DNA from 4 places in the Alishewanella sp. BS5-314 genome. Region 3 is predicted to be linked to each of the others. Evidence: predicted binding sites of a transcription regulator. Region 3 holds the regulator's gene; each other region holds the start of a gene.
What was found. The regulator LexA, encoded in region 3, represses DNA repair genes until DNA is damaged. The targets are predictions, from matches to a motif close to TACTGTATNNNNATACAGTA.

Region 1 (8,049 bases), on a different contig from region 3:
GCAGTAGCTGGCTACCCAGCCCAAGCTGTTGTAAGCCGGGCACTATGGCGATGCGCATAATGCGCGCTAGTTTTAGGCACGCCAATCCGGGCTCGGCAAGATGAAAGGCCAGACTTTGCGCCAGCAGATGCCCCTGTACCCGCCGCTTGCCCTGATAGATCTGCTCTGCCAGTTCGGCGCTAAACTCGCCTTCGCTGCTAAGCAACATACAGCCAAGTAATTGGCCGTTTTGCTCCAGCGTATACACCGCGAGAGCAGCGTTTTCTAATAACGCCAGTAAATCTTTAACCTGGGTTTGATAGTGGGCAAAGCTGAGCAAAGCAAAGACCTGCTGCAGCTTTTCCGGCTCGACCAGCCAGTCGTGATGTTGATAATGCTTTAACAGCACAGCTTGAGTACTGTCGTATGCAGGCTCGGGCAAGTCCAGTTTTAACAGAAAGCTGTGCCGGATTAACTGCTCCAGCGGATCCTGCGCTTGATAACGGATTGGCTCGGTTAAGCGTAGCTGCCGCCAGTCAGGACATTGTTGCGCTAAATAAGGCTGAAACCTTAACTGAAAACCCCGGCCTGTGCCTTCGTAACCATGCTCGGTGCTGGCAAACACCAAGCGGCTATAGTGATTAACCAGCTGTTGTAATTGCGGGGCCGGCAGGGCTGCAGCTTCATCCACCAGCACCAGATCAGCGACTGGCAGCTCAGCCAATAACTGGTCAATCGCGATAAATTGCAGGACATTTTGCTGCGCTTGCTGGACCTGGTTGGCGAAGTGCGCAAGAGCAACACTGGCCTGAAGCTGGGAGGGGGCCGTGATCAGGATACGCTGTTTTCCCTGCTTAGCCAGCTCTGCTGCGGCCAGCCCCAGTGCAGCCGACTTACCACAGCCGCGATCGGCGGTTAATACCAGCGGGCGACGGCGATGACCTGTTACTACCTTTACAATAGCCGCCACGGCTGTCTGCTGCCCGGCAGTTTTAAAAGGCGGCTGACACTCAGCCGCCACGGCTAGCGGGGGAAAAGTGGGTTGTTGCAGGATCTGAATATCGCCATCCGCTGTAAGTTGGGCGTGCAACAGATTGGCTTGTTGCAAAGTATTGCGCCAAAAAGCAGTAAAGCCTTGCGCGCCGGCCTGCGGCGTCAGTGGGTAGGATAATAACGGCTGATGGTCCGGATTGGGCTGTGCCAGCCAACTGTCGGTAGGCGGTGTCAGCAGCAGCCACAAGCCACCCGCTTTTAGGGCGCCACTGGCAGCGGCGATCTGATCGCCGTTAAAGCCGCTACAGGCGTTAATCACCAGCCAGTCACATTCGGTGCCCAGCAACTGATGCGCTTTCGCCTGCTTAAGCGCTGTGCACTGCTCCGGAGCCTCACTCCCCAGCCACCAACAACGCTCTGGCGCAAACTGCGCCAGCAGTTGTTTGGCAAGGTGCAATAAGGCGGCAGGCTCACCTTGCAGCCATACTGGCAGCCGTACCCGCTGTGCAGCGGCCTGCTGTAACAACTGGCCGAGCTGCTGCAGTCGCATTTAGATCGCTTCCAGCCGGGCATATGCGGTCATCAGCCATTTGCTGCCCAACTGATCAAAGTTGACCTGAATGCGCGATTGCGGGCCGCTGCCTTCGTAATTCAGGACAGTGCCTTCGCCAAATTTTTCATGCAGCACCCGTTGCCCGAGCTTAAAGCCGGTGTTTTCAAAGGCGCTGTGGCTGGCGGCACCGCTAAAGCGGTTATTAACCAGCGGCCGGCTAACCTGCGTGGTTAAACGGATTTCTTCGACACACTCGGCCGGCAACTCGCGTAAGAAGCGCGACGGTTTCGGATATTGTTCCTGGCCGTATAAACGGCGGCTTTGGGCATGGCATAAATACAACTTTTGCATAGCGCGGGTCATGCCGACATAACAAAGGCGTCGCTCTTCCTCCAGCCTAATCGGGTCATCGCCACTTTGCTGGCTGGGGAACAGACCTTCCTCGAGGCCACACACAAATACTAACGGGAATTCCAGACCTTTGGCGGTGTGCAACGTCATCAGCTGCACCGCATCGGAATGCTCTTCCGCCTGATATTCACCCGCTTCCAGCGCCGCCTGAGATAAAAACGCCGACAGCGGGCTCATTTCTTCCAGCAGTGGGCTGTCGAAGTTCTGGCAGGCGGTGATCAGCTCGTTTAAGTTTTCTATACGGGTTTGGGCTTTCTCACCTTTTTCCGCCTGATACATGGCATAGAGCCCGGATTGTTTGATCACATGTTCAGCCTGCTCGTGCAGTGGCAGCTCGGTCAGCTCAGCATCCAACTGGCCAATTAACTGCATAAATTGCGCGATGGCATTCGCCGCACGGCCACTAAGCTGCTTTTCCTGCAACAGTTGCTCTAATGCCTGCCATAGCGTCTGCCCCTGCGCGCGCGCTTGCTGCCGTACTTTATCCAGGGTGGTATCACCGATACCGCGGGCCGGTGTATTGATAATCCGCTCCAGCGCCGCGTCATCCTGACGGTTGTTAATCAGCCGCAGATAAGACAGCGCATCTTTAATTTCCTGCCGTTCATAGAAGCGCAGGCCGCCATAGATACGATAGTGTAAACCATCCTGAATTAACGCCTCTTCCAACACCCGTGACTGGGCGTTATTGCGATACAGAATGGCAGTATCGGTGAGCGGATTACCCTTGTTATGCCAGTCGCGGATACGGCTGACGATAAAGCGGGCTTCATCCAGCTCGTTAAAGGCGGTATACAGCGAAATACTTTCGCCTTCGCTACCGTCGGTCCACAGATCTTTGCCAAGCCGGCTTTGGTTATTGCTGATCACCGCATTGGCAGCTTTCAAAATTGTTGCAGTGGAGCGGTAGTTTTGCTCCAGGCGGATGGTATCCGCCCCGTCAAAATCTTTTAAAAACTGCTGGATATTTTCAACGCGGGCGCCGCGCCAACCGTAGATCGACTGATCATCGTCACCGACAATCATTACCTTAGCACTGCTGCCGGCCAGCAATCGCAGCCACTGGTATTGAATGGCGTTGGTATCCTGAAACTCATCGACCAGAATATGGCGGAAACGCTGCTGATAGTGGCCGCGCACCTCGGCATTCTGCTTTAACAGCTCAAAGCTGCGCAGCAAGATTTCGGCAAAATCGACCAGACCGGCGCGATCACACATTTCCTGATACGCGGCATAGATCTTAATCATTTGCGCCAGGCTGTAATCACCACCGGCGTCCAGCATACCCGGGCGTTGGCCTTCATCTTTACGGGCATTGATAAACCACTGCAGCTGTTTGGCTGGCCAGTGCTTTTCATCCAGATTCAGCGCTTTTAATACCCGCTTCACCAGCCGTAACTGGTCGTCAGAATCGATGATCTGAAAGCCTTGCGGTAAACCGGCTTCCTGATAATGGGCGCGCAGCATACGGTGTGACAGGCCATGAAAGGTACCCATCCACAGATTATTCAGGCTGACGCCAATGGTGCTTTCAATCCGGGCGCGCATTTCCTGCGCCGCTTTATTGGTAAAGGTTACGGCCAGCAAACTGTAGGGCGCAACCCGCTCTACCTGCATTAACCAGGCTAAGCGATGCACCAGCACCCGGGTTTTACCACTACCGGCCCCGGCCAGTACCAGCATATGTTGCGGGGGGGCCGCTACCGCATCGCGTTGTTTATCATTTAGCCCGTCCAGCAGGTAAGAAACATCCATTAGTTGGCCTCGTTTACTTAGTATCGGGGCATTATAACAGCCAGCAGCGGGGCGCCAAGTCAGAGGGGTGATTTAGTGGATAAATAACCAGTTACTATCTTCCTGAGATGTTTTAGAAAGCCTTTATCCAAATAGGGTAATAGGTGTACAGATCGTGCGCCTTGTGAGGGGGTATTTATATGATAGGTTCAAGTTGTTAGTTTTTTGGCAAATAAAGAATACAAACACCTTGTTGCGTTGGCCAACTAAAATGGTATGAATGGAAATTTAAAGGAGTAAATTAATGCAAGGTTTAAATGGATGGCAGAGAATCTACTTTGTCATCGTTGTTACCTGGCTAAGTTATTTGGCTTATATTGCATATTCCCAGTTTACTGTTGCCGAAAGCAGCATTGCTGAACTACAAGCAACAGTAGAGCGTTATCAAAAGGCGCAGCAAGATACGATAGTCTCTGATGATGGAGGGGTATTTGAACAAATTCTTGTTGGTTCACCTTTAAGCCCGGAACAATGGTTGGCTCACTACCAAGCGCAACTTACTCAAGTTACCGAGGCTAAGCGACAAAATCTGATTTTTATCTTGGTATTAGCGACATTACCACCGCTATTAATCTATCTGATACTCAGCTGGATTGTGGCCGGTTTTCGTCAACATAAACCACGTGCTAGTTAGCATCCAGAAGGGCGGCAAGCTGTGCCAGCGCTGTCAGGCGCAGATGCGGCAGGATAGTGACCGGCTGCTGTAGGTGATCCAACCAGGCGGCCTGGCAACCGGCATTTAGCGCGCCCATCACATCGGCACGGTGGCTGTCGCCGATATGCAGAATATGCTGTGGCGCGGTTTGTAACCGGTTGGCGGCGGTAAGAAATAAATCGGCGTAGGGTTTCATTCGGCCATCCGGGCCGGCTTGCAGACTAAACTCAAATAACTCGCCTAAGCCCATTTTCTGAATACAGGCATTGCCATTGGTGATCGCAACCAGTTGATAACGGCTGGCCAGCGCCGTTAGCAGCGCTTTGACTTCCGGCTTGATCTTGATATTGGTGCGTTCCTGCCAGAATGCGGTATAAGCCAGTTCGGCAATCTCGCCTGCCTCACACTGGCTTAAGCCTAAACTGACTAAGCCGGCTTCAATACCCAGTAGACGCCAACGGCCTAAATCATGGCGGATCTCCGGTGTGGCCTTAGCCAGTAAACGGCGCTGCTGCCACCAAAAATCACTGTCGTAACCGCGGGTGATCGGGGCATGCTGTGCCAGACTGTGCAGCATGGCAGCTTCGGCGGCGGCAATTACTGGTTTATTGTCGTACAGGGTATCGTCTAAATCGAAAGACAATACCGAAATAGGTTGTAAGGCTTTAAATAATTGCATTATTTCTTCCTGGCCCTTGGATGGGCGCTATCATAAACCTTGGCCAGATGCTGAAAATCCAGGTGGGTATACACCTGGGTGGTGCTGAGATTGGCATGGCCCAATAGCTCTTGTACGCCGCGCAGGTCGCCACTGGATTGCAATAAGTGGCTGGCAAAAGAGTGACGTAGCATATGCGGATGTAACTGTTGCCCCAAGCCTTGTTGTTTAGCCCAGTGTAAAACCCGTTCTCTGACCTGGCGCGGTGAAATACGCTGCCGCTCGATACTTAAGAACAGTGCCTGTTGATCGGCGGCTGGCGTATCTGCATCTAACAGCGCCGGGCGCTGCACCAGCCATTCGCGCAGCGCCGAGCGCGCCATCCGGCCAACCGGTAACTGGCGTTGCTTATTGCCCTTACCGGTAACCCGCACTAAGGCTTCGCTCAGTTGTAAATCCGGCAAATTCAGTGCAACCAGCTCGGTCAGCCGCAAGCCGGAAGAATAAAACAGCTCCAGCATCGCTTTATCGCGGCAGGCCAGAATATCGTCGTGGCTGTCAAAGCTCAGCAACTGGCTGATTTGTTCAATTTCCAGCTGTTTGGGCAGGGTTTTGTCCGGTTTTGGCAGCTTGAGATAATCGGCCGGGTTCTGGCTTAACCACTGCTGGCTGATACCGTAGCGGTAAAAACTGCGCAGTGCTGAGGCCGCCAGACTCAGTGAGCGGGCACTGAGGCCGCTTTTGCGGAAGCGTAAAAACTGTCGTTGCAATTGTTGTTCACTGAGCACAAACCAGCTGGCTGCTTCAGCATGCAGCGCAAGGCCCAGTTTTGTCAGTTGCTGCTGATAGCTGCTCAGCGTTTGCGGGCTATAGCCACGTTCGTGCTTCAGGTAGTTGAGAAACTGCTGCACCGGTTCAGCCCAGTGCAGCGGTAGCTCAGGCGTTGACATAAGCAGGCAGCACCAGTGCCAGTAAGGTCACCAGGTGGCGCAGGAATAAGACATCCATCTCGGGCTGGAAATGATCATCCAGCTCGCTGCCAAAGGCCAGGATCGCCAGTGGCGTGTCTTGCTGGTCAATCCGCAGCAAGGCCACTGAATGCACCTTGGCCGGGAAGATATCATGCTGTTCTTCTTTATTCAGCCGGCCCAGATATACCGGCTGTTGTTGCAGACGACGGCTTAGCAGCAGCTGATAAGGGCTCAGATCCGCACCTGGCTGTTCCAGCCCGAGCAAACGGCAATATTTCACCTGCGGCATAGCATCGGCAAAGGCCTGTAATGCCTGTTGCACATCAGTGAGGCTCTTGGCCTGATGCACCGCGATATGCAAGGCATTTAACGCCAGAAAAATATGTTCGTTCTGGCGGGCTACCGACATTAAACGGGTAATATCTTCCTGTAACAGGTGGATTTTTTCGCGTTGCAGCTCCAGCTGGCGCTCGACCAGCGATACGGTGCCGCGTTGCTGATGCGGCAGGCGCAACAATGGCAGCAGCTCCGGATAATGCTGGAAGAAGTCCGGGTGTTGTTGCAGATAATCAGCCACTACCGAAGCAGCAACCAGTTCCTGGCTTTTTATCAGGGTGTCGGTCATAACGTCAATTGTCCATCAAAAACATGTTCAGCCGGGCCGGTCATTTTTACCGGTTGGCCAGGTCCATTCCAGCGGATCTGCAGGCTACCGCCCGGTAAATCCACCCGTACTTGTTGCGCGAGTTTCTTTTGTAACTGGCCAACCACCACTGCCGCGCAGGCACCGGTGCCACAGGCCAGCGTTTCGCCGGCTCCGCGCTCCCATACCCGCAGTTTAATATGCTGCGGATTGAGCACCTGCATAAAGCCGATATTGGCTTTTTCCGGAAACCGCTCGTGCAACTCCAGCTCCGGTCCCAGGGTACGCACAGGCGCCGTATCGAGATCCGGCACGTCCAGCACCGCATGCGGATTACCCATCGACACCACACCGCAGAATACGGTTTGCTGTTCGCTCAGTAAAATATAGGTCGCTTCCTGCTTTTGTGCTTTAAAAGGCACCCGCGCCGGTTCCAGTTGTGGTACGCCCATATTGACGGTCACCTGACCATCCTGCTCGACATAAAGCGTGATCTTGCCAGACTTGGTGCTGACATTGATCTTGGTTTTATTGGTCAGGCCACGGTAGCGCACAAATTTCGCAAAGCAACGGGCACCATTGCCGCATTGCTCAACCTCGGAGCCGTCGGCATTAAAAATGCGGTAGTGAAAGTCCAGATCCGGATCATAAGGCGGTTCGACCATTAACAGCTGATCAAAACCAATGCCGAAATTGCGATCGGCCAGCTGCTTGATCTGCTCCTTGGTCAGGAAAATGTTCTGGCTGACGGCATCTACCATCATAAAATCATTGCCCAGACCGTGCATCTTGCTGAAGTTAAGTAACATAGCGCCCTTAAGATTAACTGCTGATCACCTGCTCACCACGCCACAGATCCTGCCATTGTTCACGCTGGCGGATCAGATGACAGTGCTGGCCGTCTACCATCACTTCAGCGGCGCGCGGCCGGCTGTTGTAGTTAGAACTCATGGTAAAACCATAGGCGCCAGCAGAGCGAACTGCCAGTAAATCACCTTCGGCAATCGCCAATTCCCGATCTTTACCGAGGAAGTCGCCGGTTTCGCACACCGGGCCCACCACATCATAGTTTTGTCGTGGCAAGCTGTTATTCAGTACCACCGGCACGATATTCATCCAGGCGCTGTACAAAGCCGGCCGGATTAAATCATTCATCGCTGCATCAACAATGGCAAAGTGCTTTTCCTGACCAGGCTTTAAAAACTCGACTTTAGTCAGCAGGATACCGGCATTGGCCATAATGGCCCGGCCCGGCTCCATAATCAGCTCCAGCTGTGGATAGGCTTTTAAACGTTCCACCACCTTGCTGATAGTAGTCGGCCGGCGACGGTGTCCTGCTGGCAGCGGATATTTACCGCGCGGCACGTGAATTGAGCCATATCGAACTGGTCG
Region 2 (8,049 bases), on a different contig from region 3:
CAGATCCGACGGGTATTCGCTGAGCTCCAGATACAGTTGCTGCGAGAAATGTTCAGCCAGACGGCTGACCGTAGCAGTGTCACCCTGTAAGGCTTTACATACCAGTACCGAAGGTTCGGCGCTGGCTTTATCCAGTTGTTGACCGAGGCGGATTGGCAAAAAAGCATTGCGCTGCCAAAAACCTAATAAGCTCGGCGTGGCGCCAAAGCTACTACCAAGATAATGATAACCACGGCGGCTAAGTTCATCACTGACCAATTGCAGTAGCTGGCTACCCAGCCCAAGCTGTTGTAAGCCGGGCACTATGGCGATGCGCATAATGCGCGCTAGTTTTAGGCACGCCAATCCGGGCTCGGCAAGATGAAAGGCCAGACTTTGCGCCAGCAGATGCCCCTGTACCCGCCGCTTGCCCTGATAGATCTGCTCTGCCAGTTCGGCGCTAAACTCGCCTTCGCTGCTAAGCAACATACAGCCAAGTAATTGGCCGTTTTGCTCCAGCGTATACACCGCGAGAGCAGCGTTTTCTAATAACGCCAGTAAATCTTTAACCTGGGTTTGATAGTGGGCAAAGCTGAGCAAAGCAAAGACCTGCTGCAGCTTTTCCGGCTCGACCAGCCAGTCGTGATGTTGATAATGCTTTAACAGCACAGCTTGAGTACTGTCGTATGCAGGCTCGGGCAAGTCCAGTTTTAACAGAAAGCTGTGCCGGATTAACTGCTCCAGCGGATCCTGCGCTTGATAACGGATTGGCTCGGTTAAGCGTAGCTGCCGCCAGTCAGGACATTGTTGCGCTAAATAAGGCTGAAACCTTAACTGAAAACCCCGGCCTGTGCCTTCGTAACCATGCTCGGTGCTGGCAAACACCAAGCGGCTATAGTGATTAACCAGCTGTTGTAATTGCGGGGCCGGCAGGGCTGCAGCTTCATCCACCAGCACCAGATCAGCGACTGGCAGCTCAGCCAATAACTGGTCAATCGCGATAAATTGCAGGACATTTTGCTGCGCTTGCTGGACCTGGTTGGCGAAGTGCGCAAGAGCAACACTGGCCTGAAGCTGGGAGGGGGCCGTGATCAGGATACGCTGTTTTCCCTGCTTAGCCAGCTCTGCTGCGGCCAGCCCCAGTGCAGCCGACTTACCACAGCCGCGATCGGCGGTTAATACCAGCGGGCGACGGCGATGACCTGTTACTACCTTTACAATAGCCGCCACGGCTGTCTGCTGCCCGGCAGTTTTAAAAGGCGGCTGACACTCAGCCGCCACGGCTAGCGGGGGAAAAGTGGGTTGTTGCAGGATCTGAATATCGCCATCCGCTGTAAGTTGGGCGTGCAACAGATTGGCTTGTTGCAAAGTATTGCGCCAAAAAGCAGTAAAGCCTTGCGCGCCGGCCTGCGGCGTCAGTGGGTAGGATAATAACGGCTGATGGTCCGGATTGGGCTGTGCCAGCCAACTGTCGGTAGGCGGTGTCAGCAGCAGCCACAAGCCACCCGCTTTTAGGGCGCCACTGGCAGCGGCGATCTGATCGCCGTTAAAGCCGCTACAGGCGTTAATCACCAGCCAGTCACATTCGGTGCCCAGCAACTGATGCGCTTTCGCCTGCTTAAGCGCTGTGCACTGCTCCGGAGCCTCACTCCCCAGCCACCAACAACGCTCTGGCGCAAACTGCGCCAGCAGTTGTTTGGCAAGGTGCAATAAGGCGGCAGGCTCACCTTGCAGCCATACTGGCAGCCGTACCCGCTGTGCAGCGGCCTGCTGTAACAACTGGCCGAGCTGCTGCAGTCGCATTTAGATCGCTTCCAGCCGGGCATATGCGGTCATCAGCCATTTGCTGCCCAACTGATCAAAGTTGACCTGAATGCGCGATTGCGGGCCGCTGCCTTCGTAATTCAGGACAGTGCCTTCGCCAAATTTTTCATGCAGCACCCGTTGCCCGAGCTTAAAGCCGGTGTTTTCAAAGGCGCTGTGGCTGGCGGCACCGCTAAAGCGGTTATTAACCAGCGGCCGGCTAACCTGCGTGGTTAAACGGATTTCTTCGACACACTCGGCCGGCAACTCGCGTAAGAAGCGCGACGGTTTCGGATATTGTTCCTGGCCGTATAAACGGCGGCTTTGGGCATGGCATAAATACAACTTTTGCATAGCGCGGGTCATGCCGACATAACAAAGGCGTCGCTCTTCCTCCAGCCTAATCGGGTCATCGCCACTTTGCTGGCTGGGGAACAGACCTTCCTCGAGGCCACACACAAATACTAACGGGAATTCCAGACCTTTGGCGGTGTGCAACGTCATCAGCTGCACCGCATCGGAATGCTCTTCCGCCTGATATTCACCCGCTTCCAGCGCCGCCTGAGATAAAAACGCCGACAGCGGGCTCATTTCTTCCAGCAGTGGGCTGTCGAAGTTCTGGCAGGCGGTGATCAGCTCGTTTAAGTTTTCTATACGGGTTTGGGCTTTCTCACCTTTTTCCGCCTGATACATGGCATAGAGCCCGGATTGTTTGATCACATGTTCAGCCTGCTCGTGCAGTGGCAGCTCGGTCAGCTCAGCATCCAACTGGCCAATTAACTGCATAAATTGCGCGATGGCATTCGCCGCACGGCCACTAAGCTGCTTTTCCTGCAACAGTTGCTCTAATGCCTGCCATAGCGTCTGCCCCTGCGCGCGCGCTTGCTGCCGTACTTTATCCAGGGTGGTATCACCGATACCGCGGGCCGGTGTATTGATAATCCGCTCCAGCGCCGCGTCATCCTGACGGTTGTTAATCAGCCGCAGATAAGACAGCGCATCTTTAATTTCCTGCCGTTCATAGAAGCGCAGGCCGCCATAGATACGATAGTGTAAACCATCCTGAATTAACGCCTCTTCCAACACCCGTGACTGGGCGTTATTGCGATACAGAATGGCAGTATCGGTGAGCGGATTACCCTTGTTATGCCAGTCGCGGATACGGCTGACGATAAAGCGGGCTTCATCCAGCTCGTTAAAGGCGGTATACAGCGAAATACTTTCGCCTTCGCTACCGTCGGTCCACAGATCTTTGCCAAGCCGGCTTTGGTTATTGCTGATCACCGCATTGGCAGCTTTCAAAATTGTTGCAGTGGAGCGGTAGTTTTGCTCCAGGCGGATGGTATCCGCCCCGTCAAAATCTTTTAAAAACTGCTGGATATTTTCAACGCGGGCGCCGCGCCAACCGTAGATCGACTGATCATCGTCACCGACAATCATTACCTTAGCACTGCTGCCGGCCAGCAATCGCAGCCACTGGTATTGAATGGCGTTGGTATCCTGAAACTCATCGACCAGAATATGGCGGAAACGCTGCTGATAGTGGCCGCGCACCTCGGCATTCTGCTTTAACAGCTCAAAGCTGCGCAGCAAGATTTCGGCAAAATCGACCAGACCGGCGCGATCACACATTTCCTGATACGCGGCATAGATCTTAATCATTTGCGCCAGGCTGTAATCACCACCGGCGTCCAGCATACCCGGGCGTTGGCCTTCATCTTTACGGGCATTGATAAACCACTGCAGCTGTTTGGCTGGCCAGTGCTTTTCATCCAGATTCAGCGCTTTTAATACCCGCTTCACCAGCCGTAACTGGTCGTCAGAATCGATGATCTGAAAGCCTTGCGGTAAACCGGCTTCCTGATAATGGGCGCGCAGCATACGGTGTGACAGGCCATGAAAGGTACCCATCCACAGATTATTCAGGCTGACGCCAATGGTGCTTTCAATCCGGGCGCGCATTTCCTGCGCCGCTTTATTGGTAAAGGTTACGGCCAGCAAACTGTAGGGCGCAACCCGCTCTACCTGCATTAACCAGGCTAAGCGATGCACCAGCACCCGGGTTTTACCACTACCGGCCCCGGCCAGTACCAGCATATGTTGCGGGGGGGCCGCTACCGCATCGCGTTGTTTATCATTTAGCCCGTCCAGCAGGTAAGAAACATCCATTAGTTGGCCTCGTTTACTTAGTATCGGGGCATTATAACAGCCAGCAGCGGGGCGCCAAGTCAGAGGGGTGATTTAGTGGATAAATAACCAGTTACTATCTTCCTGAGATGTTTTAGAAAGCCTTTATCCAAATAGGGTAATAGGTGTACAGATCGTGCGCCTTGTGAGGGGGGTATTTATATGATAGGTTCAAGTTGTTAGTTTTTTGGCAAATAAAGAATACAAACACCTTGTTGCGTTGGCCAACTAAAATGGTATGAATGGAAATTTAAAGGAGTAAATTAATGCAAGGTTTAAATGGATGGCAGAGAATCTACTTTGTCATCGTTGTTACCTGGCTAAGTTATTTGGCTTATATTGCATATTCCCAGTTTACTGTTGCCGAAAGCAGCATTGCTGAACTACAAGCAACAGTAGAGCGTTATCAAAAGGCGCAGCAAGATACGATAGTCTCTGATGATGGAGGGGTATTTGAACAAATTCTTGTTGGTTCACCTTTAAGCCCGGAACAATGGTTGGCTCACTACCAAGCGCAACTTACTCAAGTTACCGAGGCTAAGCGACAAAATCTGATTTTTATCTTGGTATTAGCGACATTACCACCGCTATTAATCTATCTGATACTCAGCTGGATTGTGGCCGGTTTTCGTCAACATAAACCACGTGCTAGTTAGCATCCAGAAGGGCGGCAAGCTGTGCCAGCGCTGTCAGGCGCAGATGCGGCAGGATAGTGACCGGCTGCTGTAGGTGATCCAACCAGGCGGCCTGGCAACCGGCATTTAGCGCGCCCATCACATCGGCACGGTGGCTGTCGCCGATATGCAGAATATGCTGTGGCGCGGTTTGTAACCGGTTGGCGGCGGTAAGAAATAAATCGGCGTAGGGTTTCATTCGGCCATCCGGGCCGGCTTGCAGACTAAACTCAAATAACTCGCCTAAGCCCATTTTCTGAATACAGGCATTGCCATTGGTGATCGCAACCAGTTGATAACGGCTGGCCAGCGCCGTTAGCAGCGCTTTGACTTCCGGCTTGATCTTGATATTGGTGCGTTCCTGCCAGAATGCGGTATAAGCCAGTTCGGCAATCTCGCCTGCCTCACACTGGCTTAAGCCTAAACTGACTAAGCCGGCTTCAATACCCAGTAGACGCCAACGGCCTAAATCATGGCGGATCTCCGGTGTGGCCTTAGCCAGTAAACGGCGCTGCTGCCACCAAAAATCACTGTCGTAACCGCGGGTGATCGGGGCATGCTGTGCCAGACTGTGCAGCATGGCAGCTTCGGCGGCGGCAATTACTGGTTTATTGTCGTACAGGGTATCGTCTAAATCGAAAGACAATACCGAAATAGGTTGTAAGGCTTTAAATAATTGCATTATTTCTTCCTGGCCCTTGGATGGGCGCTATCATAAACCTTGGCCAGATGCTGAAAATCCAGGTGGGTATACACCTGGGTGGTGCTGAGATTGGCATGGCCCAATAGCTCTTGTACGCCGCGCAGGTCGCCACTGGATTGCAATAAGTGGCTGGCAAAAGAGTGACGTAGCATATGCGGATGTAACTGTTGCCCCAAGCCTTGTTGTTTAGCCCAGTGTAAAACCCGTTCTCTGACCTGGCGCGGTGAAATACGCTGCCGCTCGATACTTAAGAACAGTGCCTGTTGATCGGCGGCTGGCGTATCTGCATCTAACAGCGCCGGGCGCTGCACCAGCCATTCGCGCAGCGCCGAGCGCGCCATCCGGCCAACCGGTAACTGGCGTTGCTTATTGCCCTTACCGGTAACCCGCACTAAGGCTTCGCTCAGTTGTAAATCCGGCAAATTCAGTGCAACCAGCTCGGTCAGCCGCAAGCCGGAAGAATAAAACAGCTCCAGCATCGCTTTATCGCGGCAGGCCAGAATATCGTCGTGGCTGTCAAAGCTCAGCAACTGGCTGATTTGTTCAATTTCCAGCTGTTTGGGCAGGGTTTTGTCCGGTTTTGGCAGCTTGAGATAATCGGCCGGGTTCTGGCTTAACCACTGCTGGCTGATACCGTAGCGGTAAAAACTGCGCAGTGCTGAGGCCGCCAGACTCAGTGAGCGGGCACTGAGGCCGCTTTTGCGGAAGCGTAAAAACTGTCGTTGCAATTGTTGTTCACTGAGCACAAACCAGCTGGCTGCTTCAGCATGCAGCGCAAGGCCCAGTTTTGTCAGTTGCTGCTGATAGCTGCTCAGCGTTTGCGGGCTATAGCCACGTTCGTGCTTCAGGTAGTTGAGAAACTGCTGCACCGGTTCAGCCCAGTGCAGCGGTAGCTCAGGCGTTGACATAAGCAGGCAGCACCAGTGCCAGTAAGGTCACCAGGTGGCGCAGGAATAAGACATCCATCTCGGGCTGGAAATGATCATCCAGCTCGCTGCCAAAGGCCAGGATCGCCAGTGGCGTGTCTTGCTGGTCAATCCGCAGCAAGGCCACTGAATGCACCTTGGCCGGGAAGATATCATGCTGTTCTTCTTTATTCAGCCGGCCCAGATATACCGGCTGTTGTTGCAGACGACGGCTTAGCAGCAGCTGATAAGGGCTCAGATCCGCACCTGGCTGTTCCAGCCCGAGCAAACGGCAATATTTCACCTGCGGCATAGCATCGGCAAAGGCCTGTAATGCCTGTTGCACATCAGTGAGGCTCTTGGCCTGATGCACCGCGATATGCAAGGCATTTAACGCCAGAAAAATATGTTCGTTCTGGCGGCTACCGACATTAAACGGGTAATATCTTCCTGTAACAGGTGGATTTTTTCGCGTTGCAGCTCCAGCTGGCGCTCGACCAGCGATACGGTGCCGCGTTGCTGATGCGGCAGGCGCAACAATGGCAGCAGCTCCGGATAATGCTGGAAGAAGTCCGGGTGTTGTTGCAGATAATCAGCCACTACCGAAGCAGCAACCAGTTCCTGGCTTTTTATCAGGGTGTCGGTCATAACGTCAATTGTCCATCAAAAACATGTTCAGCCGGGCCGGTCATTTTTACCGGTTGGCCAGGTCCATTCCAGCGGATCTGCAGGCTACCGCCCGGTAAATCCACCCGTACTTGTTGCGCGAGTTTCTTTTGTAACTGGCCAACCACCACTGCCGCGCAGGCACCGGTGCCACAGGCCAGCGTTTCGCCGGCTCCGCGCTCCCATACCCGCAGTTTAATATGCTGCGGATTGAGCACCTGCATAAAGCCGATATTGGCTTTTTCCGGAAACCGCTCGTGCAACTCCAGCTCCGGTCCCAGGGTACGCACAGGCGCCGTATCGAGATCCGGCACGTCCAGCACCGCATGCGGATTACCCATCGACACCACACCGCAGAATACGGTTTGCTGTTCGCTCAGTAAAATATAGGTCGCTTCCTGCTTTTGTGCTTTAAAAGGCACCCGCGCCGGTTCCAGTTGTGGTACGCCCATATTGACGGTCACCTGACCATCCTGCTCGACATAAAGCGTGATCTTGCCAGACTTGGTGCTGACATTGATCTTGGTTTTATTGGTCAGGCCACGGTAGCGCACAAATTTCGCAAAGCAACGGGCACCATTGCCGCATTGCTCAACCTCGGAGCCGTCGGCATTAAAAATGCGGTAGTGAAAGTCCAGATCCGGATCATAAGGCGGTTCGACCATTAACAGCTGATCAAAACCAATGCCGAAATTGCGATCGGCCAGCTGCTTGATCTGCTCCTTGGTCAGGAAAATGTTCTGGCTGACGGCATCTACCATCATAAAATCATTGCCCAGACCGTGCATCTTGCTGAAGTTAAGTAACATAGCGCCCTTAAGATTAACTGCTGATCACCTGCTCACCACGCCACAGATCCTGCCATTGTTCACGCTGGCGGATCAGATGACAGTGCTGGCCGTCTACCATCACTTCAGCGGCGCGCGGCCGGCTGTTGTAGTTAGAACTCATGGTAAAACCATAGGCGCCAGCAGAGCGAACTGCCAGTAAATCACCTTCGGCAATCGCCAATTCCCGATCTTTACCGAGGAAGTCGCCGGTTTCGCACACCGGGCCCACCACATCATAGTTTTGTCGTGGCAAGCTGTTATTCAGTACCACCGGCACGATATTCATCCAGGCGCTGTACAAA
Region 3 (8,049 bases):
GCCAGTGCAAACATCATCGGGACTTCAAAGGTCATGGCACCACGCCACATGGTTGCGACCCAGTTAAACACCTTCACGCCGGTCGGCACGGCAATAAGCATGGTGCAATACATAAAGAACAGCGTGGCAAATACCGGCATACCGGTGGTAAACATATGGTGCGCCCAAACCAGGAACGATAAGACTGCGATACTGGCGGTGGCATAAACCATAGAGGCATAACCAAACAACGGCTTGCGGGCAAAGGTCGGTATGATAGCCGACACAATACCAAATGCCGGCAGGATCATAATGTAAACTTCCGGGTGACCGAAGAACCAGAAAATATGCTGGAACAATACCGGATCGCCGCCACCGGCCGCATCAAAGAAGCTGGTGCCAAAATACTTATCCGTCAATACCATAGTAACAGCGCCCGCCAGTACCGGCATCACCATAATCAGCAGGAAAGCGGTGATAAACCAGGTCCAGACGAACAGCGGCATCTTCATCCAGGTCATCCCGGGCGCCCGCATATTCCAGATGGTGACGATCACGTTGATGGCACCCATAATTGAGGAAATCCCCATAATGTGTACCGAAAACACGAAGAGCGCCGTGCTGTCATTACTGTAGGTAGTGGATAGCGGGGCATAGAAGGTCCAGCCGAAATCCGGACCACCACCCGGCATAAACAAACTCAGCAACAGGATCAGAAACGCAAACGGCAGGATCCAGAAGCTCCAGTTATTCATTCGGGGCAACGCCATATCCGGGGCGCCAATCATCATCGGGATCATCCAGTTCGCCAAGCCGGTAAAGGCTGGCATCACCGCCCCAAACACCATAATCAGACCATGTACTGTGGTCATCTGATTAAAAAATTGCGGCTCAACAAACTGCATGCCGGGTTGGAACAGTTCCAACCGGATCACCATCGCCATGCTGCCACCGATAAAGAACATCACTAAAGCAAACACCAGATACATGGTACCGATATCTTTATGGTTAGTAGTAAACAGCCAGCGTTTTATCCCGGTTGGCTTATGGTCATGATCATGGTCATGCTCGTGTTCATGTGTAATAGCTGACATCGCTTACTCTCCCTTACCCTGCTGCACAGCGTAAACATCCGCAGCCTGCACGGCATCACCGGTATTATTATCAAAGGCATTGCGGGTATAGGTAATGACCGCGGCCAGTTCTTTCAGGCTGAGCTGCCGGCCAAAGGCCTGCATCGCCGTACCAGGTTTACCATTGACGATAATATCGATATGGGCGCGCCGGTCATTCAGCACCAGCTGACTGCCGCGGATCGCCGGGAAGATGCCGGGTAAACCGTTACCGCTGGCCTGATGACAGGCAACACACCAGCCCTGATACACCCGTTCACCGGTAGCCATCAGTTCTGCCATGTCCATATTCATCGCCAGTAATTCACGCTCTGCTGCCTTTGCTGCGGCAATACGGGCTTCTTCCTGTACCACCCAGGCCTGGTAATCCGCAGGCTCTTTCGCAATCACTACTACTGGCATAAAGCCATGATCTTTACCGCAGAGCTCAGCACACTGACCACGATAAATGCCAGGCTCATCAACCCGGGTCCAGGCTTCATTAATAAAGCCGGGGTTAGCATCTTTTTTAACGGCGAAGGCGGGCACCCACCAGGAGTGAATCACGTCGTCAGAGGTCATCAGAAAGCGAACTTTTTTACCGGTGGGGATCACCAGCGGCCGGTCAACTTCCAGCAGATAGTTCTCGCCTTTGGCCAGCTTGTTAGCAATTTGCTCACGTGGGGTAGCCAACAGGGAGAAATATTCGATCTCATGATCAAGATATTTGTAATGCCACTTCCACTGCGAGCCCGTCACTAATACGGTGACATCTGCAGCCGAGGTATCTTCCATCGCGATTAAGGTTTTGGTGGCAGGTATTGCCATACCAATCAGAATCACCACCGGAATGGCGGTCCACAGAATTTCAACCTTAGTGCTTTCGTGAAACTGAGCCGGCTGCACTCCCCGCGCTTTGCGGTGGCGAATGATGGACCAGAACATGATCCCAAACACCACTGCACCGATAACGCAACAAATCCAGAAAATTGTCATATGCAGTTGATAAACCTGCTGACTAATTTCCGTAACGCCCCGGGTCATATTTAAAGGCATGGATGTTGATGCATTTGCCGATGCGGCAAAAAGCAGGGTCGGCAGCGACCAAAGCAGACAACGCGCGTTTGTCACTGTACTTCTCCTCTGTCATTTGCAAAGCAAATTGCAGAAACCAAGTACACAGAACTACACGGTTTTTTTACTACCCACCCAACCGAATCTATGTGCTATACCCTTCATCCTTAAAGATTCGGGGATATAAGTTTCGCAATTTATTATTGTTATTGTTCTTGGGTTGATTTCGAGGCTAGCGCTGAAATCAGTAGCGGCACACCTGTTGTTATTTTTTCGCCGGCTACCGTCTAAGAATTATCCAGGATGAAGATTATGTAAACCCCTAAAATGCAAAAGTGCCGATAAAACCAACAGGTCATACCAGCACTTTTAAAAATAAGCTATTGAGAAATTTTATAAATTATAACCAGCTACCGTTACGGATCACCCCAACTGCCAAGCCTTCTATGGCGAAAAATTGCTGTCGCAAGTCAACTTTTATCACCTCAAAATCCGGATTTTCCGGTAACAGCAATACCTGATGGCCATCGCGCTGAAAGCGTTTTACCGTGACTTCATCATCGACCCGCGCGACGATGACCTGACCTGGCTGCGCCTGCTGGGTTTTGTGCACGGCCAGTAAGTCGCCATCCAGAATACCGATATCCTGCATACTCATACCTTGCACCCGCAATAAGAAATCAGCATGCGGTTTAAACAGGTTGGCATCGATCTGGTAATGATCCTGGACATGCTCTGCTGCCAGGATCGGCTGACCGGCGGCGACTTTACCAATTAATGGCAAACCCAGTTGCTCCGGGGGCGCGTCCTCTTCCAGTAAACGGATCCCACGAGAGGTGCCGGGTAACATCGCGATCACACCTTTCTTGGCCAGAGCTTTTAAATGTTCTTCCGCTGCGTTAGCTGACTTAAAGCCCAGCCGCACGGCAATTTCTGCCCGCGTCGGCGGCATACCGGTTTCCTGTTGATAATCCTTAATCAGCTGCAGAATTTCTGCCTGTCGTGGAGTAAGAGGTCTGTTCATGCTGGCTACCCATACAGTATTTACTGTGAGTATATACAGTCTTTCTGGCCTTGCCAAGTTTTCAGCGCGAACAAAACTTGCTGCTATGATCAGCTATGCTATTCTTAGCGCCCATTTTTTTCAGGTCAGTAAGGTTATGTTGTCAGGCTTTAAGCTGTTTACCAAACTGTTACGATGGCCCATCCGGCTGTTGGTGAAATATAAAATTGTGCCCGATAATCCTCTGCATGCGCTTGGAGTCGAGCCCGGACGGCCCTTGCTGTATATCTGCCATACTGAGTCCGCCAGCGATTTGGCAACCTTACGCCGGGTATGTCAGCAGTTACAATTACCTGATCCGCTATCGAAGGTGCAATTAGGGTCACAGCTATTACCACGAACCCTGTTTCTGGAGCAACCACACCGGCTGATCGGCGGGCGTGGCAAAACCCGGGCCCTGCAACAAGGCCAGCAATTGTTAGCCGCCCATCTGGCACAGCCTGAGCTAAGAGCGCAGTTAATGCCGGCTGCCATTTTATGGGGCCGGGCACCGGGTAAAGAGAACAGCATTAAATGGCTGATTGGCGAAGCACACTCACCAAACTGGCTGGCAAAATTACTTATTGTGCTAATTTCCGGACGCCATACGCTGGTGCGACTGAGTAAACCCGTGGATCTGCAACAAATGGCGGCCCAGTTTGGTTCCGCACCGGAAACGGCGCGTAAACTGTTACGGATGTCGCGGATCCACTTTTACCGGCAACGGCTGGCGGCAACCGGGCCCAAACTGATGCAACGTAATCAGTTATTTAATGCGTTATTGGCTTCACCGGCGCTGAAAAAGGCCATTGCCGACGAGGCCGAGACTAAACGCATCAGTTATCAGGCGGCCCAGCAGGAAGCCCGCAAGTTATTGCAGGAAATTGCCGCAGACTACCGCACCTCGACACTGCGCTTTGGCGACCGTATCCTTAGCTGGTTATGGCAAAAACTCTACTACGGTATCAAGGTAAAAAATGCCGATCAGCTGCGCGAGCTGGCACAAAAAGGGCACGAAATTGTCTATGTCCCCTGTCACCGCAGCCATATGGATTACTTATTACTTAGCTACATCATCTATCATCAGGGCCTGGTGCCGCCGCATATTGCGGCCGGTATTAATCTGAACTTCTGGCCAGCCGGTACCATTTTCCGCCGCGGTGGCGCTTTCTTTATCCGACGCAGCTTTAGTGGCAACAAGCTGTACTCAGCCGTATTCCGTGAATACCTGAGTTTGTTGTTTATCAAAGGTTATGCCGTCAAGTATTACACTGAAGGCGGTCGCAGCCGCACCGGCCGGCTGTTGCAGCCCAAAACCGGCATGCTGGCGATGACAGTACAGTCGATGCTACGCGGTATCGATCGCCCGGTCACGCTGGTACCGGTGTATCTGGGTTACGAGCATGTGATGGAGGTCAATACCTACCTTAGCGAACTGCAGGGCTCAGGTAAGCAAAAAGAATCGGTGTTTGGCGTACTGAAGGCAATCCGTAATCTGCGCGATTATGGCTATGGCTATGTCAACTTTGGCGAGCCGATTTCACTGAACCAGTATCTGAGCCAGCAAGTGCCAGCGTGGAAAAGTGAAATTAACCCACTGGAAGCACCTAAACCGCAGTGGTTAAATCCGGTGACCGGCAAGTTGTCCGAGCAGATTATGCGGCATATCAATCAGGCGGCGGCATTGAACAGCATTAACCTGATTGCCCTCTGTTTGCTGGCCAGCGATAAGCATAGCCTGACCCGGCAAGAGCTGGTGCAACAGCTGCAAGCCTATCTGACGCTGCAGCAAGCAGCACCCTATCATGCTAATGTCAGCCTGCCAGAACAAAGTGCCGAGCAAATGCTGGAGCATGCGGCCAAGATGCAAAAAATCATGCTGACGGCAGACAGTTTCGGTGAACTGGTCAGTCTAAGCCCGCAGCAAGCGGTACTGATGAGTTATTACCGGAATAATATTCTGCATCTGTTTATCCTGCCGGCCATTCTGGCTTCAGCTGTGCTCAGACAACAGCGACTCAGTTTGACTGAATTGCAAAGCCTGGCCGAACAACTGTATAGCCTGTTAAAACATGAGCTATTTTTGCAGGTGCCCTCACTGCAGCACTATATCAGGCAACTGGTGCAACAACTGCAGGCGCAGGGGTTATTAATACAGGACGGCGAAGATTATCTGGCACCACCGCAGCACAGCCGCGAATATATGATGTTAGATTTACTGGCGCACAATGCCGAACATACGCTGCAGCGCTATGCCATGGTCTTTAACCTGCTGCGGGCGCATGGCCCGCTGCCGCGCCCGGAGCTGGAGCAGCAAAGCCATCAGCTGGCGCAACGTTTACTAACCTTGCATGGCATCAATGCGCCGGAATACTACGACAAGAATCTGTTTGCCGGCTTAAGCCAGGCATTAAAACTGGAGGGTTACTGTCAGTCAGATCAGGACAACCGGTTACAGGCAACGCCAGCCTTGTCGCGGCTGGCGGCTACCGTTAACTTGCTGTTGCGTAGCGAAGTGTTACAGAGTATTCACAGCATTATGCCGGAGGCCGCAACCACTCAACCCGGCTCCTGATACTCGCGGATCACCCCTTGCTGGATAGTGGTCGCCACCAGTTTACCATCGCGGGTAAAAAACTGGCCTTGCACTAAACCCCGGCCGCCGGATGCGGCCGGGCTATCCACAGCGTAGAGCAACCAATCATCAAAACGAAAATCCTGATGAAACCACATGGCATGGTCGATAGTGGCGACCTGCATATTTTTCGCCATAAAAGAACGACCATGCGGCTGCAAAGCAGTAGGCAGAAAGTTAAAGTCTGATGCATAGGCCAGCAGATATTTATGCACCCGCAGATCATCTGGCATGCTGCCATTGGCTTTAAACCAGACATAACGCTTTGGCGCACTGACCACCGGCGAAAACGGATTTTGAAAATCCACCGGCCGCATTTCGATCGGTTTTTCGCAGATAAACTTACTGCGTAACTTTTCCGGAATTTGCGCCGCATGCTGTTGGTAGAAATCGAGATCCGATACCAGCTGATCCGGGCCCGGTACCTGTGGCATGTTGAGCTGATGTTCAAAGCCCAGCTCCTCATCCTGGAATGACGCCGTCATATAGAAGATCGGTTTACCATACTGAATGGCACTGACCCGGCGGGTACTAAAGCTTTTGCCATCACGGATATTGTCAACTTCATAGACAATCGGCTTGCTGGCATCACCCGGGCGTAAGAAATACGAATGGAACGAATGTAATTTACGCTCTTCGGGCAGCGTTTCTTTGGCTGCCGATAGCGCCTGGCCCATCACCTGACCACCGAACACCGCCTTAAACCCCAGATCCTGACTTTGGCCGCGGTATAAGCCCAACTCTATGGTCTCAAGTTTCAGCAGTGATAATAAATTCGCAAGTACCTGACTCATACGGTAACCTTTTCCGCTAGCAAGAGGGGTTATTCTGCCGTAATTACCGGAGCCTGGCAAAATGAACTATTGGTTATTTAAAACTGAACCCAGCGAATGCAGTATTGACGATTTTGCGCGCGCACCGACAACCCCTATTGTTTGGGAAGGTGTGCGCAATTATCAGGCGCGAAACTTTCTGCGCGATGGTGTCGTGGTCGGCGATCAGGTGTTGATCTACCATTCCAGTTGCAAAGACATTGGTGTGGCCGGAATTGCGGAAGTGGTCAGAGCAGCTTATGCTGATCCCAGTCAATTTGACCCCCGTAGCCCTTATTACGATGCGAAAAGCTCGCCGCAGCAACCGCGTTGGGTCGCCGTCGATTTGCGTTTTGTAAACAAATTACCCAGACTAATAACACTGGACAAAATTAAAAGCTCGGCTAAGATGGCTGAGTTGCCTGTTGCACAAAAAGGCAGCAGATTGTCAGTGATGCCAGTTACGATACAACAATGGCGGGATCTATTAGCGTTACAATAGTCCCTCACTTAATCCTGTGTTTTGGAGCCCGTTATGCTAGCTATACAGGTACAGGAAAGGCGCCAGACGGAAAAGGACCTTAATTATTTTTGGGATCAGTTAAGTTTAGCGCAGAAATTCTCGGTCGCTGAATTGCAGCGTTATGGCTACCAGCTACAATTTGTCCGTCATTTACCGTATGGCAAGCTTGCGGTACTGGATTTTGACGGTAAGCTGGCGGCGATTGACCAGGAAGGCCAGATTGATACTGCCCCTGATATTGTCCTTCGGGGTTAGATATTAATTTCTGATACTGATTCAGTTTTCCAGATAGAGATAGATGACAACGCCGGCTTAGCCGGCGTTCTCTTTTTATGTCCTGTTAGGAGCCGCTGAGTTGCTGCTGGATATAATTTTGTACCTGCTGTTCCAACACCGCCAGCGGTACACTGCCATTACCCAGCACGACCTGATGGAAAGCTCGGATATCAAATTTATCCCCCAGTTGCTGTTCCGCCTGTTGCCGCAACCGGCGAATGGTCAACTCACCCAGCTTGTACGACAGCGCCTGTGCCGGCCAGCTGATATAGCGATCAATTTCCGTTTGCACATTGTGCATTGATAAGGCGGTATTTTCGGCCAAAAAGTCGATCGCTTGCTGCCGGCTCCAACCCAGACTATGCATGCCGGTATCTACGACCAGCCGCGCAGCACGCCACATCTCATAAGTCAGACGGCCAAAATTACTGTATGGGTCCTGATAAAAGCCCATTTCCAGCCCCAGATACTCGGCATACAAACCCCAGCCCTCGCCAAAGGCTGAGGTGTAGAAGGTACGTCGATAGTCCGGTAAATCGCCTTGCTCCCGCGCCAGGGAGATCTGTAAGTGGTGGCCGGGTACCGCCTCATGCAGT
Region 4 (8,049 bases), on a different contig from region 3:
ATCCACAAGCAAGGCCAGGTCCTGTTAGGTTTACTGCTGCAACAGTCAGTATTGAATGGTTCGGCGAAACGGCGGCAGCGTATCCAGCATAGCCTTGCCATAGCTTTTAGTCACCAGCCGCCGGTCCAGGATCACGATACGACCGTGATCCTGCTCTTGTCGCAGCAGTCTACCACAAGCTTGTACCAGTTTCTTCGCAGTTGCCGGTAAACTCTGTTGTAAAAACGCATTGCCGCCGCGGGCGCTAATCGCCTCGCTTTGGGCTGCCTCCAGCGGCGAGGTCGGCACCGCAAACGGCAGCTTGGTGATAATCAGGTTAGTCAGCAACTTGCCCGGCAGATCCAGACCTTCGGCAAAGCTTTGGGTGCCGAATAAAATACTGCTGCCACCGGCCTGTACCTTTTCCTGATGCAGCTGCAACAGGGCCTGTCGTGAGGCTTCCCCCTGTACCAGTATCGAAAAACCGCTGCTACGCAGCGCACTGGCGACTTCCTGCATCTGCCAGTAAGAGGCAAACAGCACCAGTGTGCCAGCGGGGTGATCCAGATAACCTGGTAATAAACGGATTAGCTCCTGGCTAAAGGTTGGATCGGTCGGCTCACAGCGGGTAGGAGGTAAAATAATTTCCGCTTGCTCGGCATAGGCAAAGGGCGAGTCGACCTGTAAACACTGCAGTGCGTCGAAGTCCAGTAAGCCCAGCTCGCGTTTGGCATGTTCAAAGCTGTTCAGTAGCCTGAGTGTGGCTGAGCAGAGCACCACGGCAAAGGCCGGCTGAAATAATAACTGTTGTAGCTTGTAACTGACACTCAGCGGGCAGGCATGTAAATACAGCGGGCTCTGCGCACTGGTGCGGCTTAGCCAGCGTGCCTGGCTGGCAATGTCTTTTTGTGGTTGCGCCAGCAGTTGCCACAGTTGTTGTTGTTGCTCGAGCCTTAAGCGCAGGCTGGCCAGTTCATGGATCAGCTGCGGTTGGCTGCGCAGCAATTTCGGTTGCTCGGTCAGTTGTTGTTGTAATTCGTTAAGTAGCCGCTCTGTGGTCGTTAAGGCTTTATTGCTGGTTTCTGCCAAGGGTTCGGCCTGTTGCTGCCATAGCCGCGGTAGGGCCGCATGCGGAAAGCGGTACTCTGTTTGCTCAGCTTGATTAAACCACTGCGGTAAAAAGTCTTTTAAACTGCGTTCAACAGGTTTAAGCGCAGCGGCAAAGTCACTGAGTAAGTCATCTAACTTTAACAGGTCTTTTAAGCTACGCTCGGTCAACAGCCCTTGCAGCACCTGCAGTTGCTTGCGGGCCTTCTCCAGCCAGGCTTGTTGCTGGCTTAACTGGGCGCTGGCGCTGAGTAAGTCCCGGCCGCAATCAGCCAGATGATGGGCTTCGTCTATCACATAGATGCAGTCTTCCGCTGCCGGTAACACCGCATTACCTGCCAGCAGATCGGACAACAGCAGGCTATGATTTACCACCAGCACGTCTGAATCAGCAATTTCTGCGCGGGCCAGATGAAAGGGACACTGCAGATGTTGCCGTTGTTGCTTATGACAGATATGGGCATCGGCCTGTAACTGTTGCCACAGTGAATCCGGCACTGCTTCGGTTAGCGTATCGCGATCGCCCAACCAGCGACGGTGTTGCCAGTCACTAAGCAGCCGTTGTAACAAGGCCTGCTGGGCCGCATCCGGGCAAAAATCGGCATCGGCAAATAAGGTGGGTTGCTCAATTAATTGCTGTAAGCGTTCAATACAGGCATAGCGCTGGCGGCCTTTAACCAGGGTAAAGTTAAACTGCAGGCTGCTGTGTGTCAGAAAAAACGGCAAATCCTTATTCACCAGCTGTTCCTGCAGTGCCACTGTCGCGGTGGCAATGACCAGCTTTTTGTTATGGGCCAGCGCATAGGGTAGGCTACCCAAAATATAGGCCAGAGATTTACCGGTGCCGGTACCGGCTTCAATTAAACCTAAACGTTGTTGCCGGTGGTAGTCGCCGGCAATAATTTTGCTGATCTCGGCAATTAGCTTATTTTGCGCGGGGCGTGCCCGGTAACCCGGTAAGTGTTGGCGTAAATTTTGATGGCAAAGCCGGATTTGCTGTTTCAGTTGCTCACTAAGCATAGGCTGTATATCTTTACAGTTTTGCCAAGTTTACCCTGCTTTGGCCGCAGTGACTAGTCGTCAGTTATTGTCACTTTGCCGTGCGCATGATGAGAAAATGAGCAATTGCTCGGTGGTAAGAGCAGTTTTTTATAGTAAGAAATAGTTTACATTTAAAATCAGGCATTCGGCAGTGTTGCTGGTTTTTTATGCGGTTTGGGGCTGGTTGCGGTCAGGTTTTCGGTAAATTGCCGCTGAATTTACGCGAAATGCTAGCTTCTTGTAAAACTTCCGATCTTTTATGGCTGCCGCTGCGGATAGCTTTCGCTCTGTGATGACCAGTATTTATGCAAATTGTTCCGTAAAAGCGGTTGACCCTGCGGAAAAATTGCGTTTATTATCAGGACGCGTTACTCGGGGTCAGTTTCAGTTAATAAGAAATAACCCCGTCTTAAATCCAGTAACTGAAAAACAGAATCACTCAATGTGGTCCAGGGAGAAATACATGTACTCGAATAATAAATTAAGCAAGGCTGTGCGCTTAGCCATCGCTTTCGGTGCCGCTTCAGCGTTCGCCGGTACTGCTGTTGCACAAGACGCACAGCAGGAAGAAGAAGCCGCTAAAGTTGAGCGGATTGAAGTAACAGGTTCACGTATCAAACGTACGGACCTGGAAGGTGCGTTACCAGTAACGGTTATCGATCGTGAAATGATCGATATGTCTGGTCAGCTGTCGGTATCAGACTTACTGCGCGGCACTACCTTCAACTCAACCGGTTCTTTCCGTCCACAATCAGGTAGCTCTGCCCAAGGCACCGCTTCAATCAACCTGCGTGGTTTAGGCTCTGACCGTACTCTGGTGCTGGTCGACGGCCGTCGTCTGCCAAAATCACCTTCAACTGGTGATAGCCAGGATTTGAACTCTATTCCTATCGGTGCGGTAGAGCGGATTGAAATTCTGTCAGACGGTGCATCTGCGATGTACGGTTCTGATGCAATGGGTGGTGTAGTTAACATCATTACCCGTAAAGACTTTAACGGCGTTGAGTTTAACGTCAGCATGGGTGAAGCTTCTGTTCCGAAAGAAGGTGGCGACACTGAAAGCGGTTCAGTAGTATTTGGTTCATCTAATGCCAAAACCAGCCTGATTGGTGGTGTGTCTTGGAACAAACGCGACATCGTATTTGAACGCGATTACCCGTGGGTAGTACCAGGCAGCTCTGTTTATGGTAACAACTGGATCAACGCAGACTTTACCGGTAACTTCTCTGCTATTCCAGGTGGCTGTTCTGAAGAAAACTTTATCGCTACGACAATCTCTGGCGAGCCACGTTGTCAGTACAACTTCAACGCCACTAACGCTAACGAAGCTTCTACCCGCAACGAATCTATGTTCGTTAAAGCCCGTCATCAGGTGACTGACGACTGGCAAGTGTATATGAATGCATCTGCAACCAAGTCTGCTTCTTTCGGTCGTTATGCTCCGGCTCCGGACTGGGCACCAGTATCTGCGACCAGCGTAAACAACCCAACCAACCCGAACGCCTGGTTCTACAACCCGGCTAACCCGAATGCCGTGCCATTTAACCCGGCAATCGGCGCACCACGTGAAATCGAAATTTACCACCGTTACGCCGCCTTAGGTAACCGTGATGGTTACGTAAATAACGAAGGTTCTGACTTCCTGGTTGGTGCTCAAGGTATGTTAGGCAATGTAGATCTTGACTTCGGTGTACGTCGTAACCGCAGCAAGACCTATGATATCGGCTACAACTATATCGTACGTTCTACCGCCTGGGATTATATCGAACGCGGTATCTATGACTTACAGCGTCCAAGTGCGAACGACGAAGATGTGCTGAATGCGATGAAAGCCACTATTTCTCGTATTTCATTCTTTAACCAGGACGAAGCCTATATCAGCGGTTCTTTCGATATGTTCGAAGTTGGCGCCGGTATGGTTCAGGGTGTTCTGGGTGCCGAATACCGTAAAGAAGACTATCAGGATCAGTATGACTCGCTGTCAGAAGCTGGCCAGATTGGTGGTTCAGCCGGTAACTCAGCTGGTGGTGACCGTAGCGTGAAATCAGCCTTCTTCGAAACGCTGGTACCAATTCTGGATAACCTGGAAATGTCGTTAGCTGGCCGTTACGACAAATACTCAGATTACGGTAATGACTTCGCACCAAAAGTGTCTTTCCGTTTTGAGCCAATGGACGGTCTGGTAATGCGTGCATCTTGGGGCCAGGGTTTCCGTGCTCCAACGCTGCCAATCCTGACGCAGAAGACGACCTTCTCTGCGGTATCGGTTAACGATGCGCAGACTTGTGCTGTATTAGGTTCTTGTCCGGTTCAGGTTGACACCTTTATCCGTGCTAACCCTAACCTGAGCTCAGAGCAATCTGACCAGTACACTGTGGGTCTGGCTTATCAGCCAACTGACTGGTTGAACTTCTCAGTTGACTACTGGAATACTAAGATCACCAACAAGATCACCTATTTCGGTCCTTCTACAATCCTGGAGCGTTTAGCTGCCGGTGATTCACTGCCAGCTGGTATCGGTATTACCCGTCGTCAGAACGGTTCTATCAGCGAAGTTCTGGCCGGTTATGGTAACGAGGGTGAAGTTAACACTGATGGTATCGACCTCAACGCCCGCACCAACTTTGACTTCGGTGCTTTCGGTCGTCTGAACCAGAACCTGCAAATTGCCTACACTCGTAACTATGACGAGGGTGGCCGTAATTTCGTGAAAGATCCTGGCTTCCCGCAGATGCGTGCAACCTTACAGAACGTGTATGTGTTCGGTGACATCGATGTGGCCTACAACCTGAACCTGATCGGCAATAGCTTCCGCTGTGGTTTGGGTCAGACTCCAGGTGGTGCTGCTAACCGTAACGGTTGTGTGAACTCAGCTAACGCCCCACGTGATGGTAACTGGGGTACCTATGTGACGCACGATCTGCAAGTTAGCTACAACCTGCCTTGGGATGGTAAGATCACTGTTGGTGCTCTGAACATTTTCGAGAAGTTACCTTCACTGCGCCCATACGACGGTCGTGATTATAACTTCGACCTGTATGATGGTTGGGGTCGTCAAACCTACGTACGTTACAGCCAGTCTTTCTAAGGTTGTAACCCTAAGTTAAAAAGGCGGGCATAGCCCGCCTTTTTTTATCTGTGCAAAACAGGAGTAACAATGGAACACTGGACAGCATACTGGCAAGCAACCACTAGTCTGAACAGTTTTGCTGAGGGCGAAGCGGCAACAGGTTATCAGGGGGAGCTGGCGCATTTTTGGCAGACGCAGTTGGCAGATTTGCCTAATGACGCTTTGATTGCTGATCTGGGCACTGGTAATGGTGCTCTGGCGCTGTTGCTCGCCGAGCAGAGGCTGTTACAGCAGAAAGAATGGCGTATTCTGGCGCTGGATGCGGCGGCAATCCGGCCACAAGCAGGTTTGGCCCAGCAACCCCGTTATGCAGAGTTGGCAGCAACAATCCGCTTTTACCCACAGATAGCGATGGAACAGTTACCTTTTGCCAGAAAAAGTATGGATTTATTAGTCAGTCAGTTTGCACTGGAATACAGTAAGTTAGAGCTTAGCCTGGCCGAAGCGGTGCGGGTATTAAAGCCTGGTGGCCGCTTGGTAGCGATCATGCATAGCCACGAGACAGCTCTGGCAAAAGACAGTGCGTTGGCGTTATCGGTGATGACAGCACTTAATGCTGGCAACGGTATCCTTGACCGGATCCAACAGCTATTGCAATTGGTCACTCACCTATATGCTCAGCAGCAGCTACCAGAGCATAACGCCGGGTTTATACAGGCTAACCGTCAGCTATTAACGCAGGTTAAGCAATATCAGCAGCAACTCTCTGTGGCGGAGCTGGACTGGTTTCAGTATCTGTTTGCACCCTTTGCGGCACTATTGTTCCAGCCTAAAGCAGAAAACAACCAACAATTTTTGCTACTCAGACAACAACTGAACTACTACCGGCAACGACTGGCCGATCAACAAGCCGCTTGTATTACACCGCTTCGTCGGCAGTTAATAGATCAGTTAATGCAACAGCTGGGCTGGCAAACTTCCTGGCAGGAACTCAGGGTCGAGAGAGAGCTCTTTGGCCTCAGCCTAACCAGTTTTGCTTGCTAACGCTCGGGCTAAATGTAACTAAACTGAAAATTTCATGCTATAGTGATGCTGTTTTTTTCGCGTTAACGGAGTAACTAAGGTGTATCTAGTCAGATTAATGTTTTTAGCGCTGATGTCGCTGTTGTTTGTACCCACCAGCCATAGCGCCACTATTCCAACCAGTCATTTTTTTGAACATGCCAAAGTGCGCAATATGAAATTGTCGCCTGATGGCAGACAGGTAGCCTTCAGCTATGAAGAAGGTTCTGAAGTCCGGTTGGCGGTGATGCAACTCGCTAATATGCAAGTCAGAAGCAGCTTTACCTTTGGTGACAATAAGCATGTGCTGAATTTTCACTGGGCCAATAACGAGCGTATTCTGATGGAGGTGGCGGAAATCACCGGCAATCTGGTGACGATGCAAGGCACGGCAGTCGATCTATATGCCGCCAATGCCGATGGCAGTCGCCGTAATCTGATTTTTAAAACCGAATTATCCACCTATAACATTCTGCATTTATTACCTGAGCAAGCTGACCGGATCCTGATTGGCAAATACCATTGGGCGGAAAAAAGCGGTATGCGCGCTTTTACGCTGGATATTAACCGTGGTACTGAGCGCTTTTTAGATGACCAACCCCCCGGCGTCGTCGCCAGCTTGATGGCTGATAACAGTGGTGTGTTGCGGATGGGCGTGGAGTTTATCGAAGGCAAAGAGTTTGATGACAATAAAACGGTATTGCATATCAAACAGCAGGGGCAATGGCAACGTCTGGAGCTGCCGGCAAAGCGGCTGAATCCGATAGTGCAACCACTAGGCTTTAACGCTGATAATACCATTGCGTACTTTATTTCTAATTTCGATATAGCAGAGGGCGATCGTCACGGCTTATTCGCCTATCACTTTAATGAGCGGCAACTGGAGTTAGTGGCGCGCCATGATTATGCCGATATCAATGGCCGTTCACTGGCTCATGATGGCGAGTTACTGGCGGTTGATTATGTCGCTGGTATTGCCGAACATGAATTTATTACCGCCTCGCACCCCGGCGCCTTATTACTGGCAGGATTAAAGAATGCTTTTGCCGGCCAAAAAGTAACTATTACCTCTTTTGACCGCAAGGGGCAGCTGGCGCTGTTTCATGTTAGCGCAGACCGCAACCCGGGCGAATTCTATCTCTACGATCTGCAAAAAAAGCAGGCGCGTTACCTGGCATCAGTTAAACCCAACCTAAAAGCGGAGCAACTGGTAGCAATGCAACCAGTATCACTGGCCGCCAGAGATGGCTTAACTTTGCATGGTTACCTGACCTTACCGCAAGGCAAAGATAAGAAGCTGCCACTAATTTTAAATGTGCATGGTGGTCCTTATGGCCCTTACGATAGCTGGGGTTTTAATGCTGAAGCACAGTTTTTTGCGCATCATGGCTATGCCACCCTGCAGGTAAACTTTCGCGGTTCAGGTGGCTATGGTGACGACTTTCAGCGTGCCGGTCGTTTGCAATGGGGCCGGGCAATGCAGGATGATTTAGCCGATGCCGTACGCTGGGCGGTAGCACAGGGCATTGCTGATCCGAGACGAATTTGTATCTATGGTGGCAGCTATGGTGGCTATGCCGCAGTATGGGGTGTGATTAAGGATCCAGAGTTGTATCGCTGCGCAGTCGGTTATGTGGGCGTCTATGATATGCCGCTGTTTTTCAAAGGTGACGGTTCGGACGCCAGTCGTAGCCGCAATATCGGCCAGTATCTGCGCTCTCATGTTGGTGAAGGACAGGAGTATTTACAGAGTATTTCCCCGGTGCATCATGTAGATAAAATTCAGGTGC

Region 1: the regulator LexA is predicted to act here: its motif matches at 3,765-3,784, upstream of uvrD (DNA helicase II).
Region 2: the regulator LexA is predicted to act here: its motif matches at 4,025-4,044, upstream of uvrD (DNA helicase II).
Region 4: the regulator LexA is predicted to act here: its motif matches at 2,108-2,127, upstream of dinG (ATP-dependent DNA helicase DinG).

Annotation. Positions count from the first base shown of each region.
Region 1 covers NZ_JACEHJ010000002.1:2,731,733-2,739,781, reverse strand. Annotated here, with positions in the region: gene H1D31_RS17225 (GNAT family N-acetyltransferase) at 1-1,522, opposite strand, end outside; gene uvrD (DNA helicase II) at 1,523-3,691, opposite strand; gene H1D31_RS17215 (hypothetical protein) at 3,975-4,364, shown strand; gene H1D31_RS17210 (HAD-IA family hydrolase) at 4,357-5,064, opposite strand; gene xerC (tyrosine recombinase XerC) at 5,064-5,993, opposite strand; gene H1D31_RS17200 (DUF484 family protein) at 5,980-6,639, opposite strand; gene dapF (diaminopimelate epimerase) at 6,636-7,466, opposite strand; partial or broken gene H1D31_RS17190 (diaminopimelate decarboxylase family protein) at 7,480-7,965, opposite strand; partial or broken gene lysA (diaminopimelate decarboxylase) at 7,980-8,049, shown strand, end outside.
Region 2 covers NZ_JACEHJ010000002.1:2,723,323-2,731,371, forward strand. Annotated here, with positions in the region: gene H1D31_RS17145 (GNAT family N-acetyltransferase) at 1-1,782, opposite strand, end outside; gene uvrD (DNA helicase II) at 1,783-3,951, opposite strand; gene H1D31_RS17155 (hypothetical protein) at 4,236-4,625, shown strand; gene H1D31_RS17160 (HAD-IA family hydrolase) at 4,618-5,325, opposite strand; gene xerC (tyrosine recombinase XerC) at 5,325-6,254, opposite strand; partial or broken gene H1D31_RS17365 (DUF484 family protein) at 6,241-6,899, opposite strand; gene dapF (diaminopimelate epimerase) at 6,896-7,726, opposite strand; partial or broken gene lysA (diaminopimelate decarboxylase) at 7,740-8,049, opposite strand, start outside.
Region 3 covers NZ_JACEHJ010000001.1:885,331-893,379, forward strand. Annotated here, with positions in the region: gene ctaD (cytochrome c oxidase subunit I) at 1-1,073, opposite strand, end outside; gene coxB (cytochrome c oxidase subunit II) at 1,077-2,147, opposite strand; gene lexA (transcriptional repressor LexA) at 2,566-3,189, opposite strand; gene plsB (glycerol-3-phosphate 1-O-acyltransferase PlsB) at 3,326-5,782, shown strand; gene tesB (acyl-CoA thioesterase II) at 5,767-6,636, opposite strand; gene H1D31_RS04175 (EVE domain-containing protein) at 6,698-7,156, shown strand; gene H1D31_RS04180 (hypothetical protein) at 7,190-7,432, shown strand; gene H1D31_RS04185 (DUF885 domain-containing protein) at 7,518-8,049, opposite strand, start outside.
Region 4 covers NZ_JACEHJ010000002.1:1,700,549-1,708,597, reverse strand. Annotated here, with positions in the region: gene H1D31_RS12330 (sulfite exporter TauE/SafE family protein) at 1-12, opposite strand, end outside; gene dinG (ATP-dependent DNA helicase DinG) at 46-2,106, opposite strand; gene H1D31_RS12320 (TonB-dependent receptor plug domain-containing protein) at 2,591-5,215, shown strand; gene H1D31_RS12315 (class I SAM-dependent methyltransferase) at 5,285-6,241, shown strand; gene H1D31_RS12310 (alpha/beta hydrolase family protein) at 6,321-8,049, shown strand, end outside.